2 regions of the Streptomyces krungchingensis genome follow, and region 1 is predicted to be linked to the other one. Evidence: riboswitches for the same ligand, from Rfam matches in the RefSeq annotation. Region 1 holds a riboswitch; the other holds the start of a gene.

The links. A riboswitch is a leader RNA that binds a small molecule or an ion and turns the genes downstream of it on or off. The one in region 1 is predicted to bind thiamine pyrophosphate.
Region 2: another riboswitch for thiamine pyrophosphate. It lies ahead of ACSYGO_RS04950 (purine-cytosine permease family protein); the one in region 1 lies ahead of thiO (glycine oxidase ThiO).

Annotation. Positions count from the first base shown of each region.
Region 1 is NZ_JBPUKY010000001.1:3,378,882-3,382,416, forward strand. Features, by position in the region: gene ACSYGO_RS15050 (NAD(P)/FAD-dependent oxidoreductase) at 1-1,213, opposite strand, end outside; gene ACSYGO_RS15055 (hypothetical protein) at 1,242-1,646, opposite strand; TPP riboswitch at 1,699-1,811, shown strand; gene thiO (glycine oxidase ThiO) at 1,809-2,969, shown strand; gene thiS (sulfur carrier protein ThiS) at 2,966-3,166, shown strand; gene ACSYGO_RS15070 (thiazole synthase) at 3,170-3,535, shown strand, end outside.
Region 2 is NZ_JBPUKY010000001.1:1,071,279-1,074,813, reverse strand. Features, by position in the region: gene thiD (bifunctional hydroxymethylpyrimidine kinase/phosphomethylpyrimidine kinase) at 1-822, opposite strand, end outside; gene ACSYGO_RS04950 (purine-cytosine permease family protein) at 870-2,285, opposite strand; TPP riboswitch at 2,276-2,370, opposite strand; gene ACSYGO_RS04945 (alpha/beta fold hydrolase) at 2,536-3,390, shown strand; gene ACSYGO_RS04940 (alpha/beta fold hydrolase) at 3,387-3,535, shown strand, end outside.

The DNA of each region.
Region 1 (3,535 bases):
ACTTCAGGGGCCTCGCCGGATCCGCCAGGAGCTCCGGACTCATCTCGGCGCCCGCCTCGATCAGCCTGCGGCCCTGGGCGAGATCCCTCGGGCGGCCCACCGCCAGGAGGGCCACCAGGCGGGTGTCGCGGAGCCAGCAGACCGTCCACGCGGCGCCGGACGGGTCGCCGCGCCAGACGGTCGTGTCGTCGGGGGCGTGGTGCCCGACGTACTGGACGAAGCGGCCGAACTGCTCGGACCAGAAGTACGGGACCGGGTCATAAGCGGCGGGGGCCTCGCCGATGATGTTCGCGGCGACCGTGCGCGGGCCCTGGAGGGCGTTGTCCCAGTGGTGGACCAGGAGGCGGTCCTCGTACCGGCCCGACGGGAAGGAGGCGCAGTCGCCGACCGCGTAGACGTCCGGCAGGGAGGTGCGCAGGTGGTCGTCGGCCACGATCTCGCGATGGGCGCCCAGCTCGATGCCGGAGCCGGCCAGCCACGCGGTGGCCGGACGGGCGCCGACTCCGACGACCACGGCGTCCGCGGGCACCCGGGAGCCGTCGTCCAGCACCACGGCACCGGGCTCGACACGCTCCACGCGCGCGTGGGTACGCAGCTCGGCTCCGCTGTCCGCGTACCAGGCGGCCATCGGCGCGGCCACCTCGGCGGGCAGCGCCCCGGCGAGGGGGCGGTCGGCGGCCTCGACGACCGTCACCGTGCAGCCGGCCTCGCGTGCCGCCGTGGCGAACTCGGCGCCGATCCAGCCGGCCCCGACGACCACGATGTCGTGCTGCCGGGCGAGGACGGGACGCAGCCGTTCCGCGTCGTCGAGGGTGCGCAGCAGATGGACGCCGGGCACCCCTTCGGCGCCGGGCAACCGGATCGGTTCGGCGCCGGTCGCGATGACCAGCACGTCGTACCGGACCGGCCCCGCCTCGGTGTCCAGCTCATGGTCGGCCGGGCGGACGCCGAGCGCCTCGCAGCCGAGCCGGAGGTCGATGTCCAGCGCCTCGAAGTCGACGTCGAAGGCCGAACCCTCGGACTTGCCGAGCAGCACGGCCTTGGACAGCGGCGGCCGGTCGTACGGCTGATGGGGCTCCGCGCCGATGAGGGTGACGGTGCCGGTGAAGCCCTGTTCGCGCAGGGCGACCGCGGTCTGGACACCGGCCATGCCCGCGCCCACGACGACGACCCGCCGCTTCGTGCGCTCCTGCGCCTGCGTCTGCTCGCTCACCTGATCACCATAGACACCTGACAATTCGTCAGTCAGCGGACGTGCTCAGTGAGCTGTTCCACACCTGCTCGTCCGCCGCCGGCGAATGCTCCACCCGGGCGACCTCCTCCACCGTGCTCGTCCCGCTGCCCGCCCGCGATTCCCACTCCCAGGTCTCCTCCAGGCGCAGCCGCCCGTCGGGCAGCTCCACCACGCGGGAGACGCAGTGGCCCGACGAGGTGTCGCCGGCACGCCCCAGCTGCACGTACCGGAAGTCGAGGCGGTCACCTTCACGGGTACCCACGAGGCGGCCGCGTACCACGTCGCCGCCCTCGTACTCGGCCCAGATCTCCCCGTTCCTCTCGTGGTAGACGAACCGGGTCCGGGTGCCCACCTGGCCGGGCGCCTGGTCGGCGACAGGGGCGAGGACGACGCCGTCGAGCGATCGGGCCATGGGCGGAGGCTCCCTTACTGAGACATGTGACGGCGGGCTAGGGTGGCCAACGTAAAGCACTCGCGGGAGCCCGGACGCACCGGGCTGAGAGGGAGGCTGGGCGGCCTCCGACCGTACGAACCTGATCCGGGTCATGCCGGCGAAGGGAGGGGCTGGACGCCCATGTCGTCACGAACGCCCGACGTCCTCGTCATCGGGGGCGGGATCATCGGCCTGGTCACGGCCTGGCGGGCCGCGCAACGCGGGATGGCCACCGCGATCGTGGACCCCGAGCCCGGCGGCGGGGCCGCTCAGGTCGCGGCCGGGATGCTCGCCGCCGTCACCGAACTGCACTACGGCGAACAGACCCTGCTGGGCCTCAACCTGGCCTCGGCACGCCGCTATCCGGACTTCGCCGCCGAACTCACCGAGGCGACCGGCCAGGAGCTGGGGTACCGCCGGTGCGGCACGCTGGCCGTCGCCCTGGACGCCGACGACCGTGCCCATCTGCGCGAACTGCACGCCCTGCAACGCCGGTCGGGGCTGGAGTCGGAGTGGCTGAGCGGCCGTGAGTGCCGCCGTCTGGAGCCGATGCTCGCGCCCGGCGTGCGCGGCGGCCTGCGGGTCGACGGCGACCACCAGATCGACCCCCGCCGGCTCGCCGGCGCCCTGGTCACGGCCTGCGAGCGGGCCGACGTGGTGTTCCACCGCACGTGGGCGGAGCGCCTGCGGGTCGAGGGCGGCAGGGCCGTGGGGGCCGTGACCACGGACGGCAGCGAACTGTCCGCGGGCCAGGTGGTGCTCGCCGCGGGGAGCCTGAGCGGGCGCCTGGCGGGCGTACCCGACGATGTGCTGCCGCCGGTGCGCCCCGTGAAGGGGCAGGTGCTGCGGCTGACGGTGCCGAAGCGGTACGCGCCGTTCCTGAGCCGCACGGTCCGTGCGGTCGTCCGGGGCAGCCAGGTCTATCTGGTGCCGCGGGAGAGCGGCGAGCTCGTCGTGGGCGCGACCAGTGAGGAGCTGGGCTGGGACACGACGGTGACCGCGGGCGGTGTCTACGAGCTGTTGCGCGACGCGCACGAGCTGGTGCCCGGCATCACCGAACTGCCGCTCACCGAGACGCGCGCCGGGCTGCGCCCCGGCTCGCCGGACAACGCGCCGCTGATCGGCCCGACCGGGCTGGACGGCCTCCTGCTGGCCACCGGCCACTACCGCAACGGCGTGCTGCTCACCCCGGTCACCGGTGACGCCATGGCGCACGTCCTGACCACGGGCGAACTTCCCGACGCGGCACGCCCCTTCACCCCGCGGCGCTTCGCCGCCGCCCTCACGGAGCAGCCCGCATGAACATCTTCGTCAACGGCGAGCGGCGGCACATCGCCGCGGGGACCGCTCTCGACGCGCTCGTCGCCACGCTCACCGCCGCCCCCTCCGGGGTGGCGGCCGCGCTCAACGAAACGGTCGTCCCGCGCACGCAGTGGCCGGTCACGCCACTGACCGAGGGAGACCGCGTCGAGGTCCTCACCGCCGTCCAGGGAGGCTGACCCATGGCCGACGATCCCCTGGTCCTCGGTGGTACGTCCTTCTCGTCCCGGCTGATCATGGGGACGGGCGGGGCGCCCAGCCTCGACGTCCTGGAGCGCTCGCTCGTGGCGTCCGGCACGGAACTGACGACCGTCGCGATGCGGCGTGTGGACGCGTCCGTGCACGGCTCCGTGCTGTCCGTGCTCGACCGGCTCGGCATTCGCGTACTGCCGAACACGGCGGGCTGCTTCACCGCGGGCGAGGCCGTGCTGACCGCCCGCCTCGCGCGCGAGGCGCTCGGCACGGACCTGGTCAAGCTGGAGGTCATCGCCGACGAGCGCACGCTTCTGCCCGACCCGATCGAGCTGCTGGACGCCGCGGAGACCCTG
Region 2 (3,535 bases), 2.3 Mb from region 1:
GGGCGTTGTCCGCGCGGTGAGTTCCGCGGGCCGCTCCCGCAGCCGCCATCCGTGGTCGACGGGGCCGATGCCGGCACCGAGCGCGAAGCCCGCAGCGATGGCCGACGTGACGTACTCCTTGGCCTGCCGCACGGCGTCGGGCACCGAACGGCCCTCCGCCAGCCCCACCGCGATCGCCGAGGCGAGGGTGCACCCCGTGCCGTGGGTGTGCCGGTTGTCGTGCCGCGGCGCGCGCAGCCAGTGCTCCTCCGTCCCGTCGGTGAGCAGATCGACGGCCTGTCCCGGAAGATGACCGCCCTTCACCAGGGCCCAGCGGGGGCCGAAGTCCAGCAGCCGCCCGGCCGCCCGGCGCATGCCCGCCTCGTCGTCCACGGTCACTCCCGTGAGTTCGGCGACCTCGTCGAGATTGGGCGTCACCACCGTCGCCACCGGCAGCAGCCGGCCGCGCACCGCGTCCAGCGCGTCGTCGGCCAGCAGCCGGTCCCCGTGCTTGGAGACGCTCACCGGATCGACGACGACGGGCGCGGGCACGTCCGCCAGCAGTTCGGCCACCGCCGTGACCAGGCCGGGCGACGCCAGCATCCCCGTCTTCACGGCCTGTACGCCGATGTCGTCGACGACACTGCGGTACTGGGCGCGCACCGCCTCCACGGGCAGTTCCCAAGCACCCTGCACACCCACCGAGTTCTGCGCCGTGACCGCGGTGAGCACGCTCATGCCGTGCGCGCCGAGCGCCAGCATCGTCTTCAGGTCGGCCTGGATTCCGGCGCCACCGCCGGAGTCGGAACCGGCGATCGTCAGGACCAGGGGTGGCCGGGGCATGGGGTGCTCCTCTCAGCGGTGCTGCGTGCGGACGGCGGGCAGGGCCGTCAGCGGACGGGAACGGCGGTGCGGCCCCGCGACCGCAGCGGGGCGTACACGGCGAGCGCGACGAGGAACGCCACGTAGTAGGAGAGGTCGGCGCCGTGCAGCGCTTCGGCGACCGGACCCACGTACAGGCCGGTGTCCATGAACGGGACGGCCGCGGCGAACGCGGCGACGAACGCCAGCAGCGCGGGCCGGGCCGGCTGCGGCAGCGACGCCTCGGCGGTGACGTCGAACGCGGCACCCCCGCGGGCGCGGGCTCGCGCGACCCAGTCCACGACGACGATCGCGACGAACCCGGGGATCCAGTAGCCGACGAACAGCAGCACGTTCTGGAACCGCGTGGTGGTGTCGGCCGCGTGCATCCACAGCACCAGCGGGAAGCCGAGCACGGCGGCGAGCGCGGCGGCCACCGGGCGGGGCACACGCACCCCCACGGTCTGCAGTGCCAGCGAACCGCTGTAGTCGTTCATCGCGTTGCTGCACACCGCCGCCAGCGCCACCGCCAGCAGTCCGAACGCACCGGCGGCCCCGCCGCCCAGCAACTCGTCGACGCCCGCGGCCGTCTGGTCCGTGAGCACGGACGCGCCCCACAGTCCGAGGGCCTGCACGGCCACGAACGACACCACGAGACCGAGCAGCGTGCACCAGAACATGCGCGTACGGGAGGTGCCCCGCGGCAGATACCGGCTGAAGTCCGTCGCGTACGGAGCCCAGGACAGGGCGAGGCTCAGCGCGATGGTGCTGGTCAGCACGAACGCGCCCGCACGGTCGGCGCCCGCCGCCGCACCCGTCGAGGCGGGGTGGACACCGTCCAGCATCCGCCAGGCGATGACCGCGAACGAGGCGGCGAGCACGAAGGTCATGACGATCTGGAGGCGGTGGATCGCCTCGTACCCCAGGACGCCCAGTGCGCCCTGCGCGGCCATCATGACCAGCACTCCGATCCAGAACGGCCAGCCGCACAGCCGGGCCAGCGCGTCCCCGCCGAACAGCCCGATCAGCGCGTCCCAGGCCACCGACGACACCCACTGCAGGATGCCGGGCAACGCCACGGCACGGCCGAAGGCCAGCCGGGCCAGGGGGAGTTGGCCGGTCCCGGTGAGGCCGCCCCAGGTGCTCAGATACGCGGTGGGCAGGGCGCCGAGCACGGTGCCGAGGACGACCGCGGCGAGTGCGGTGCCGAAGTCCAGGCCGAGCGCGACGCCGATGGTCCCGGTGAACACACCCGTCATGGTCAGATTGGGGGCGAACCACACCGTGAACAGCCGTCCGGCCCCGCCGTAGCGGTTCCCCTCCGGGACCGGCTCGATTCCGTGTCCCTCGACCCTCAGGTCCCCGGGAGCGGCCGGCATCCTGCCGTCGAAGACGGCCGGCCGGCCATCGGCGGGCAGCCCGCCGGAAACATGCGCCAATGGCATGAAGACATCCCTCCGCCAGTACGAACTGGTTCAGGTTCGACGGGTGTGATCTCAGCCCTCGATCGGGGCACCCCGTGTCCGGTACGACGCACACCCTAACGGACGCCGCGACCGGCGGGTGAGCCCAGGTGTTAGCCCGTATGTCCGACGCGGGGGCGACGCCGCACACGTCCCGGCGGACACTGGGGGCAACCGTATGGCGGGCCGGCCCGCAGCCCTGTCATCCCCGGACGCGCTGAGGAGTCACGGCATGCCGCTTCTTCACTCGGGCGACCTGGGCATCCACTACCAGGTCGTCGGGGAGGGCGACCCGCTCGTCCTGGTCCACGGCTCCTGGAACGACCACACGTCGTGGCGGGCGGCCATCGACGCCGACGCCCGCGCGTCGTTCCGGGTGATCACCTACGACCGGCGGGGCCACGGCCGCAGCGAGGCGGCACCGGGCCAGGGCACCAGGCGGGAGGACGAGGACGACCTCGCGGCCGTGATCGAGCAGGTGGCGGGGGAGTCCGCGCACGTGGCGGGCAATTCGTTCGGGGCCTCGATCACGCTGGGCCTGGCCACACGGAGCCCCGGGCTGTTCCGGAGCGTCACCGCCCACGAACCCCCGCTGTTCGCGATCGTCGCCGACGACCAGGACGCCATGGCGGAACTCCGCCCGACCCAGGACTCCGTCGACGCGACCCTCGACCATCTCCGCAACGGCGAGTACGAGCAGGCCGCCTGGCTGTTCGTGGAGGAGGTCGCTCTGGGGCCGGGCATGTGGGACCGGCTGCCGGCCGAAGTGCGCGAGACGTTCGTGCACAACGCGCCCACCTGGTTGGACGAACAGTCCGACGCCGGCTGGGCGACCCTGGACCTCGACGGCCTCGCCCGCTGCTCCGTACCGCTCCTGCTGAGCCGGGGTTCCGAGAGCCCGGCCTGGACGGCGAAGGTCCTCGACCGGCTGGCGGCGGCCGCGCCACAGGCTTGCTACCAGGTCATCGAAGGGGCGGGGCACATCCCCCACATCACCCACCCGGAGCAGTACGTCGACGCGCTCACCCGCTTCATCTCCCGGCTGCCGGCCCCGGGCGGACGAGCGGAAGGAGGCAGCACGCCGTGACCGTCATCTCCCTGAGGTCCGCGCGGCTGCGCGACGGACTCACCCTCCCGTACGCCGAGGCCGGGTACCCCGGGGGCACACCGGTCGTCCTCGTCCACGGGCTGGCCGACTCCTGGTGGTCCTTCGAGCCGCTGCTGCGGCGTCT